3 regions of the Sorangium atrum genome follow, and region 3 is predicted to be linked to each of the others. Evidence: riboswitches for the same ligand, from Rfam matches in the RefSeq annotation. Region 3 holds a riboswitch; each other region holds the start of a gene.
The links. Region 3 has a riboswitch for cobalamin ahead of POL72_RS31945 (TonB-dependent receptor). Riboswitches for the same ligand answer to the same signal wherever they lie in the genome.
Positions count from the first base shown of each region.

Region 1: linked by a shared signal. The riboswitch ahead of POL72_RS30550 (TonB-dependent receptor domain-containing protein) and the one ahead of POL72_RS31945 (TonB-dependent receptor) in region 3 are both predicted to bind cobalamin.
Region 2: linked by a shared signal. The riboswitch ahead of POL72_RS21315 (energy-coupling factor ABC transporter permease) and the one ahead of POL72_RS31945 (TonB-dependent receptor) in region 3 are both predicted to bind cobalamin.

Region 1 covers NZ_JAQNDK010000003.1:1,665,663-1,668,913, forward strand. The annotation lists gene POL72_RS30550 (TonB-dependent receptor domain-containing protein) at 1-1,100, opposite strand, end outside; cobalamin riboswitch at 1,344-1,570, opposite strand; gene dhbC (isochorismate synthase DhbC) at 1,825-3,075, shown strand; gene POL72_RS30560 ((2,3-dihydroxybenzoyl)adenylate synthase) at 3,072-3,251, shown strand, end outside.
Region 2 covers NZ_JAQNDK010000002.1:1,673,967-1,677,217, reverse strand. The annotation lists cobalamin riboswitch at 1,031-1,238, shown strand; gene POL72_RS21315 (energy-coupling factor ABC transporter permease) at 1,331-2,050, shown strand; gene POL72_RS21310 (hypothetical protein) at 2,074-2,397, shown strand; gene POL72_RS21305 (CbiQ family ECF transporter T component) at 2,387-3,136, shown strand; gene POL72_RS21300 (energy-coupling factor ABC transporter ATP-binding protein) at 3,133-3,251, shown strand, end outside.
Region 3 covers NZ_JAQNDK010000004.1:148,967-152,217, reverse strand. The annotation lists gene POL72_RS31945 (TonB-dependent receptor) at 1-1,202, opposite strand, end outside; cobalamin riboswitch at 1,440-1,647, opposite strand; gene typA (translational GTPase TypA) at 1,854-3,251, shown strand, end outside.

The DNA of each region.
Region 1 (3,251 bases), on a different contig from region 3:
ACGTCGTCCGGCGCGCGCGAGATGCCCTCGCGCGCGACCGAGAGCACGGGCCGCACCCGGAGCCGGTCGGCGAAGGAGAGCGTCGCCCCGAGCGTCTGCTCCAGGCGGCGGCCGGCGAGGCGGAGCTCCGGCGTGAGCAGCGCGAGCTCGAAGAGGGGGTCGTGGACCTCCGAGCGCGCCTCGATGAAGGAGGTGCGCGCCTCGATCGCGTGCTGCGCCTCGCCGCCGAACGGCACCCGCGCCACGACGGACGTCAGCGCGCGCCGCGACTCCCCCCGCGCCCTCCGGGACGGCAGGAGCGCGAGCCTCGGCATCCCCTGCTCGCGGTCGGTGCCGTTCGCGATCACGTCGACGATCGCGCCGCCCCCGAGCTCGACGCGCGCGAGCGCCCAGGCGTCGATCGTGCGCACGTCGGCGTTCTGCCGGCGCTCCAGGGTGTCGTCGCTCTCGTCGAAGAGCGTCCCGCGATCGTCCACGAACGCGTAGCGGTTCTCCGCGGCCTCGGCGCTCACCCCGACGATCGAGCTCACCGGCCCCGCGCTGGCGCCGGCGAACGCCCACCCGCGCCGCGCGCCGAGCGAGCCCGCCATCGCCCCCACGCCGGCCGTCGTCCGGGAAGGCCGCCGCGGCTCGAAGAAGATCGCGCCGCCGGGGCCGAGGCGGTCGGCCTCGATGGGCGCGTTGCCGCGGTAGATCTCGACGCGCTCGATGAGCCAGAGGGGCACGAGGGAGAGATCCGCCGTCCCCACGACGTCGTCGTTCAGGCGGACGCCGGCGAGGTACACAGGCGTCTGCGTGGCGGTCGCTCCCCGGAGGGCCGCGGTCGCCGGCCCGCCGAAGCCGCCCGACTCGATGATGAGGACGCCCGGCTGCGTGCGGAGCACGTCCGCCGCTCCGAGCCCCGCGCCGGTGAGGCGATCGCGGCTTAGCACCGACCCCGCGACGGACCTGTCCTTGGGCGGCGCGGGCGCGCGCAGGCGATCGCCCTCGACGCGCACCTCCAGCGGGGCTGTCTCCGGCGGAGCGACAGCGCGATCGCCCCCCTGCTCGCCCGCCGGCCTGCGCCGATCGTCGGCGCGGGCGGCAGGCGAGGCTGCCATGACGCTGCCGACCGCGAGCGCGAGCCAGCACGCCGCGCCGGCGCTCCGGCGCCGACGCGACCGACGATCCGAGGAATCAACCATTCACGCGCCGCCTGCCCGCGTCGACCCAGCGCTGCTCCGGGTGAGCCGAGAGCCGAAGCGAGGGGGCTGCGTGACGGGCCACGGCACCGCGCGCGAGCGAGGTGGTCGAGAGCCTGCGCGCCTTCCCCTCGAAGGCTCAGGTCAGCGCGCGCCAGCGCACCGGCGCGCGCACCTTCGGCAGGTCTTCGGACTCACGGGCGCTGCGGCCATCGCCGGCCGCTCTCCTACGGATCACCGCTTCCCAGGCTGCTCTGGTGCATGCCCAGTGCTTCTTGGTGATCGTCGTTCCCGTTCACCGCTGCGGGGGCAGTCCCGGATTCTCACCGGGTTCCCTTTTCAGCTCGCCCGGCGATGGCCGGACGAGCACCGATGGCGGGGCGACTCGTCGCACCCGTCACGCAGGATGTCAACGCAGAAGCGAAGGCCCGGGGCGCCCCGTCCACGGGCCCCACCGACGGCACACACCCGAGACAGAATCGGGAGTCCCTTGACAGTCTTGCTCGGCCGTGCCATGAGTTACTTGAAACTGATTTTCTTTATCAGAATCAAGCGGCCCGAGACCTGACGTCCAGCGCCCGATGACCCGAGCCCACGTGGCTCTCGACGCCCATCGGAGCTGAATGTGACGAGTTCCATCTCGATGTCGGCCTCTGCCGCGCTGCCCGCGGTGAACGCAGGGCAGCTGTTGAAGCAATACACCCCTGAGTCGGCGTTCTTCTTCGCGTCGCCGACACGCACCCTCCTCGCGCAGGGCGTACACGACATGATCCTCGAGCCGAACGGCGCGGATCAGGGCGATCGCCTCGCGGACCGCGTCACAAGGGTGCTCGCGGCGGCCTCGAGGGCCGGCGCCGGCCAGGGCCTCCCCATGGTGGTCGGCGCGGTGCCGTTCAACAGCACGTCGCCCGCTCACCTCATCGTGCCGCGGACGATCCAGAGCGCAGGCCCGCTCAACCACACGTCGGAGTCGCCGAGAGCGCACCTGCCGATGGCCATCCAGGAGCTGCGCCAGGTCCCGGAGCCCCGCGACTACGTGCGCGGCGTCGAGACGGCGGTGGGCCTGATGCGGTCCGAGGTGCTGAGCAAGGTGGTCCTCTCCAGGATGCTGGAGATGGTCCTGCGAGAGCCGGTCGATCTCCGCCTCGTCCTCCAGCGCCTCTCGCAGCAGAACCGCAACGGCTACACCTTCGCCGCCAACCTCTCGGATCCGACCGCGGGGCTCTCCGGCGCGGAGCGCGGCGGCGCGACGTCGCGCGCGCGGACGCTCCTCGGCGCGAGCCCGGAGCTGCTCCTGTCGCGCTCCGGGCTCCGGGTGATCGCCAATCCGCTCGCCGGCTCCGCGGTCCGCAGCCCGGACCCCGACGAGGACCGCCGGCGGGCGATCGCCCTGCTCGCGTCCGAGAAAGACCGGCACGAGCACGCCATCGTCGTCGACGCCGTCGCCGCCGCGCTCCGGCCGTTCTGCCGGCGCCTCAGCGTCCCCGACGAGCCTTCGCTCACGCAGACCCCGACGCTGTGGCACCTGTCGAGCCGGCTCACCGGGGAGCTGCGCGATCTCTCGATCTCCTCGATGAAGCTGGCCACAGCGCTGCACCCGACCCCCGCGGTGTGCGGATACCCCACGGACCGCGCCCGCGACGCCATCGAGGCGATCGAGCGGTTCGACCGCGGGTTCTTCACGGGGCTCGTGGGCTGGTCCGACGCCAGCGGCGACGGCGAGTGGGCGGTCGTCATCCGCTGCGCCGACGTCGCCGGCCGGGCGCTCCGCCTCTACGCCGGGGCCGGGATCGTCATCGGCTCGAGCGGCGAGCACGAGCTCGCCGAGACCACCGCCAAGCTCGGGACGATGCTGAACGCGCTCGGCCTCGACAAGGCGCCGGAGAGGGCATGAGCTCTCAGGAGGAAAGCCGGCAGGCGCCCGCGCAGGCGCGAACGCAGGCGCTCGACGGCTGGACTCCGTGGCCGGCCGAGATGGCCGATCTCTACCGGCGCGCCGGCTACTGGCGCGGCGACACCTTCGGGCGCCTGCTCCGCGAGCGGGCCGCGCGGCACCCGGATCGGATCGCG
Region 2 (3,251 bases), on a different contig from region 3:
AAGAAAAAAGACCGCATGCGCTCCGGGCTGGGGGGTCCGCGCCGGTGCGCATGCGGTAGTCAGATTGTGGCATCCGCAAGCGCGTTGTCGATAACAAAGTGCAACGCCTGCACGCCGGGCGAGCAGAGCGCTCCAGACGCGAAGGCAGCCAGGCGAGCGCGCGACCCCCACACACCAGCTCTGCAGGAATTCACGTTCGAGCCGGGCATACCCCTCCACCGAGACAGCGCTCGGCGCAGCGTCCATTTCGCATTCCGAGACGAGCGAACACGAAATCCCCATCTCTTCAATAAGAGACGCCACGACGCGGCGGGCCGCACACCGGACACCTGCTCCCGAGTAAAGAGCCAGGACGAACAAAGCACACTGCGGAAGGAACGCGCCGGCGTCTGTGTTCAAGCGCACGAGAGCCCCTGCGTGGGCGCAGGCCGCCATACGCGCAGCGCCCGCGCGGTGACAAAGTAAACAGGTTTTATCTAAGGAGGACGTAATTCAAGACGTGCGCTCGATGACTCTTCGCCTGGTGCGTCTGGGTCAATTTCTCGGCCTGGGCCACCGCATGACAGGGCCTGGATGGCTCGCCGGCGTGCGCCTGTCTGCTTGATGGGGGCCCCGACAGGCGCACGGCGCGCCTCGGCAGCGATGGCCTCGTGCGCCGCTGCAGCGCCCCCCCGAGGGCGGGGTGGCCACCAGCGCAGGCACCACCGCCGCACCGACGCCGTAGACGAGGGAGCTCGCGGCGTGCAGGGCGGGCCGGAGCGCGCAAGGTGGAAGCGCGCGCCCCGGGTCGACGCACCCGGGTTCGCCCGGTCCGCGCACGCGGGGTGCGCGCGCCCAGCTCGCGCGATCGCGTCGCCTGGACACGCGGGCCGACGCGCGGGCCAGCGCGCGCAAGGCGGAGCCGACGCGCGCTCGACGGTGAGCTCGTCTGACACGCGAGGCCCCGTGCAGCGTCCGCTGGGCACCTCCGCCGCGATCGGGGCGCGACGGCCTTGACGCCGGGCGCGAAACGGGATTACCGAGCACCGGCCTGACAATCCATTCCTCGGGTGCCCTCCGGGGCATAACAGGGAAGCCGGTGCAAAACCGGCGCGGTCCCGCCACCGTGAGTGGGGAGCTGCCTCCGAAGACCACTGGGCCTCATTGGAAGAGGCCTGGGAAGGTGGACGCAGCGCTGGGAGCTCGATCAGCTCCCTGAACCCATGAGCCGGGAGACCTACCCGAGCCTCCCACGAGGTGCAGCTTGCGCACGTCTTCGTGGCGTTCGGGTGCGGACTTCACCCGGAGCGCCGAAATCGGTCTTCACGGCCGCGTTGTGTCGATCGCCGCCGTGTCCCTGGGGACGCTCCTCGCGCCCCGGCCCGCGGCCGCGATGCACCTCGCGGAAGGCGTCCTGCCGCTCGGCTGGTGCGCCGTCTGGAACGCGCTCGCCCTGCCCTTCGTCGCGATCGCCCTCCACCTGCTCCGGCGCCGCACCCAAAAGGACGCCTTCTACAAGCCGTTCGTCGGCCTCATCGCCGCCGCCGTCTTCGCGATCTCGTGCATGCCCGTGCCGGTGCCGACCGCCGGGACCTGCTCCCACCCGTGCGGCACAGGGCTCGCGGCGGTGCTCATCGGCCCCTGGATGACCGTCCTCGTCACCGTGGTGGCGCTCCTTATCCAGGCCCTCTTCCTCGCGCACGGCGGCCTCACCACGCTCGGCGCCGACGTCGCGTCGATGGGCATCGCGGGCGCCTTCACCGGATACTTCGTCTTTCATCTCGCGCGGCGCTGCGGCGCGAACCTCTGGGTCGCGGGCTTCCTGGCGGGCGTGACGTCGGACTGGGCGACGTACGCCACCACGGCGCTCGCGCTCGCGCTCGGGCTCTCGGGCGAGGGCTCGGTGACGTCCATGTTCACGGGCGTCGCCCTCGCCTTCGTCCCCACCCAGCTGCCGCTCGGCCTGCTCGAGGGCGTCATGACCGCGGGGGCGCTCGCCTTCCTGCGCACCCGGCGGCCCGACATCCTGGACCGGCTCCAGGTCGTCCGGCTCGCCCCGGGGGCATCGTGACGCGGCGGCTCGGACAGCGCCCGATGTCAGCGCTGCTCGCGCGGCGCGCGTGCGTGGCCTGCGAGCGCGCGCTCCAGCTCGCCGCTGCCCTCTGGCTCGCCGCCTGCCGCAACGCGTCCTGGGACGGCGTCGACGAGGCCGTGGTCCGCCGCGTCGCCGAGGACGCAGGGCGCCACGAGACGGGGCCGCTGTTCGCGGGCCTCGAGGGCGACCTCCTGCTGTTCGCGTTCCTCTGGGCCGGGCTCCTCGCCGGCTTCGCCCTCGGCTACTTTTCGCGCGTGCTCTTCGTCGAGCGCGCGGACGCGCCCGCGGGCAAGGCCGGCGGCGAAGGCCTGCGTGCGGACTGATCCCCCCGCGCGGCTCCGCGACGTGGACGCCCGGCTCCGCCTCGGGGCCGCCGTGGCGGCGTGCTGCGTCGCCGCGGGCGCGCGCTCGCCCGTCACGCCGGCCGCGCTGCTCCTCCTCGCGTGCGCGGCCCTCCGCCTCCAGGGCACGCCGGCGCGCGCCGTCCTCCGCGCCGCCGCGCCCGCCGCATGGATCGGCGCGGTCGCGGCGGCGCTCGCGCTCGCGCTCACGCCGGGGGCGCCGCTCCTCCCCGGCGCGCCGTTCCCTGTCGACGCGATCACGGCCGAGGGGGCCCGCCGCGCCGTCGCCATCGGCGCGCGCGTCCTCGCGGCGGCCGCGGTGCTCCGGTGGCTCGCCGGCGCCGCCGCGCCGGCCGAGATCGAGGCGGCGCTCGCCGGGCTCGGCGTCCCCGCGGCCCTCGTCGAGCTGCTCGCGCTGACGCGGCGCTTCGCCGGCGTGCTCCAGCGCGCGGCCGACAGCGCGTGGAGCGCCGCCGCGCTCCGCGGCGGGTTCACCGGCCCCGGCGCCGCCGCGCGCTCGGCCGGCGCCGTCGCAGGCGTCGTGGCGCTCCGGACGCTGGAGCGCTCCGAGAGCGCCGCGCTCGCCATGCAGCTCCGCGGCTACCAGGGGAAGCTCCCCGTCGCCGACCGGAGGGCGAGCGCGCCCGCCGCGAACCTCGCGTTCGCCGCCGCCGCCCTCGCGGCCCTCGGGCTCAGCGTCGCCGCGGGAGAGGCCGGATGATCGCGATCGCGCTGCGCGCCCCCCGGCTCGGCTACCGGCGCGGCGAGCCCGTGCTGCGCGACGTGCGCCTCGACGTCGCCGAGGGCGAGTCCGTGGCGGTGCTCGGCGGCAACGG
Region 3 (3,251 bases):
TTCTGCTCGATCTGATCGCCGTGGACGGCGTCCTCGCTGAAGAACGTGAAGTTCGAGTACAGCGTGAAGCGGTAGCGGACGAGGTAGGCCAGCGCGCTCAGATCGGCGTCCCGCCACGCCGTCGAGTAGGCGAGGGACGCCATGTGCCGCTCGGTCGCCCCGCCCTCCGTCGGATCCACGGCGCCGAAATGGTCGATGCACGGCTGTCCGAACGCCGACGGCGGCGGGTTCAGCCCGCCCTGCTCGCCCTCGCCGCACACGGCGCGCGCGGGGATCTGGCCGGAGCCGTGCCAGGTCGATCCATACGACATCCATGTCATCTGGACCTTCCCGGTGTCGCCGAGATCGTGCGTGGCCCGCAGGTACACATTGAAGCGCTTGAGCCGCTCCGGGCTCAGGAACGGCCCGTCGTTCCGGTAGATCTCCGCCGCGGCCACAGCGCGCCACGCGTCGCCGAGATCCGGCGAGGCGATGACGAGGCCGCGCTGGATACCGTACTGCCCCAGGCTGACCTGCGCGTAGCTCTCCTCGAGCTTCTCGGCGAAGCGCAGGTTGACGGCGCCCGCCGTACCGAAGTCGCCGATGCCGGCGTAATAAGGCCCCTTGTAGCCGTCGAGCCCTGTCACGAGCTCCGGGATCATGAAGTAGAGATCGGTGAAGCCGTGCCCGTGGCCGTGGCTGACCATGTTGACGGGCACGCCGTCGACGAAGAAGGCGACGTCGGTCCCGTGGTCCGCGTCGAACCCGCGGAGGAAGTACTGGTTCGCCTTGCCGCCGCCCGCGTGCTGCACGGCGAAGAGCCCGGGCACCGACTCGAGGATGTCGCCCGGCCGCAGCCTCGGCCTGAGCTCGAGCTCCCGGTGTCCGACGGAGACGCGCGACGCGGCCTCGCTGCCCGGCCTCTCCGCCTGGATCGTGACCTCGATCGCGGCGTCGCCCGCGGGCGCGCCCGCGCTGCCCGCCGGCGCCGCGGCGTCGCCCGCGGGCGCGCCCGCGCTGCCCACCGGCGCCGCGGCGTCGCCCGCGGGCGTGCCCTCACCGGAGGGCTCTGCAGCGGCGGCCTCCGGCGGGGCCGAGGGCGCCGCGGGGGTGTCGCCCTCGGCGCGCGCGGGCCGCGCGGCGGCCAGCACCATGGATAACGCGGCGAGCAGATGAAATGGATGGCGGTGCCCGTGGCTCGTCGTGACCGTCTCGCGCAGCATTCGTGTCCTCCTTCGCCGCAATCGCGCGGAGCGGCTTCGGGCCGCTCGCGTCGAGCTCCGCGAGGACGAAATGGCTGGCCATCGCACGGTGCGCTGGACCGACCTCTCGCCCCCGCGGGCGACCGGAAGGCGACGCGGGGGCGGTTCGGTATCCGGGACGTGGCAGAGGCAGAGCTGCACCGGCTCGGACCTCACCGCCTCCCTCGAGGCTCCCAGGTCGAACCGGCGCCGGATGTCTCCCGCCGCCGGGCGCTGGCAGGTCTTCGGGCTCGCGAGCGCTCCGGCCTGGCCGGCTCCCTACTGTCCACCGCTTCCCAGCCCTCGTCGGGCCAGTGCTTGGGGTGGAGGTCGTTCTCGCTTACCGCTGCGGGGCAGCCCCGGAATTTCACCGGGTTCCCTCTTCGGCCCAGGCGAACGCCCGGGCACCAGCGCGGCGCGCACCCTATGGCCGCGCGCCTTCGGCTGTCAATCGCTACCGCTCCCCTCGCCCGCCCGGCGCGGGCTCGCCCGCGCTACGCGTGCCTCGCGCTCTCCATCCGAGCGCCTCCCTGCGCGGCTGCCGCGCCGCTGCCGTGCAGGCCGAACGTTCGGGCTCTAGCGAGGATGGGCTCGCTCCTCCGTGGGTCGCGTGCTACACGGCCGCCGCCGTATATGCCCCGTAACGATCTCCGCAACATCGCCATCGTCGCCCACGTCGACCACGGGAAGACGACCCTCGTCGATCACATGCTCCGCCAGTCGGGCGCCTTCCGAGAGAACGAGGTCGTGGCCGAGCGGGTCATGGACTCGAACGACCTCGAGCGGGAGCGCGGCATCACCATCCTCGCGAAGAACACGAGCATCCGGTACCGCGGGGTCAAGATCAACATCGTCGACACGCCCGGCCACTCCGACTTCGGCGGCGAGGTCGAGCGCACGCTCATGATGGCCGACGGGGCGCTCCTCCTCGTCGACGCCGCCGAGGGCCCGCTGCCGCAGACGCGCTTCGTGCTCTCGAAGTGCCTCCAGCGCGGCTTCCCGGTCATCGTGGTCATCAACAAGATCGACCGGAGCGACGCGCGCGCCCACGAGGTGCTCTCCGAGGTGTTCGACCTCTTCTGCGACCTCGAGGCGAGCGACGCGCAGATGGACTTCTCGACGCTCTACGCGATCGCGAAGTTCGGCCAGGCGAAGCGCGAGCTCGAGCACGAGGCGAAGGACCTCGAGCCGCTCTTCGAGACCATCCTCGAGCGGGTCCCCGGCCCCTCGGGCGACCCCGACGGTCCGCTCCAGGTCATCGTCTGCAACACGACGCACGACGAGTACGTGGGCCGGCTCGCGGTCGGCCGCGTGGTCCGCGGCACCGCCCGGTCCGGCGCCGACGTCGCGCTCCTCGGCGAGGGCGGGCAGTCGCGCGGCTACGTGAAGATGCTCTACGCCTACGAGGGGCTGAAGCGCGTCGCGGTCGAGAGCGCCGTCGCGGGCGAGGTGATCGCGATCGCCGGGCTCGACGCGGTCACGATCGGCGACACGATCACGGATCCGGCGCACCCCGAGGCGCTGCCGCGCATCGTGGTCGAGGAGCCGACGATCAAGATGAAGATCGGCGTGAACACGTCGACGTTCGCCGGCAAGAGCAAGCAGTCGAAGTTCCTGACGAGCCGTCACCTGAAGGAGCGGCTCGAGCGCGAGGCGATGAAGAACCTCGCGATCCGGGTGGAGCCGACCGAGGTGCCCGACACGTTCGTGGTGCTCGGCCGCGGCGAGCTCCAGCTCGCGATCCTCGTGGAGACGATGCGGCGCGAGGGGTACGAGATGCAGCTCTCGAACCCCGAGGTGGTGACGCGCGAGATCGACGGCGAGGTGATGGAGCCGCTCGAGCTCGTGGTCGTGGACGTGCCGGACACCTACGTCGGCATCGTGACCGAGCGCCTCAGCTCCCGGCGCGGCCGGATGGTGAAGATGACGAACCCCGGCTTCGGCCGCGCCCGCCTCGAGTTCCGGGTGCCGTCGCGCGGGCTCATCGGCTTCCGCGGCGAGTTCCTGACAGCGACGCGCGGGACGGGCCTG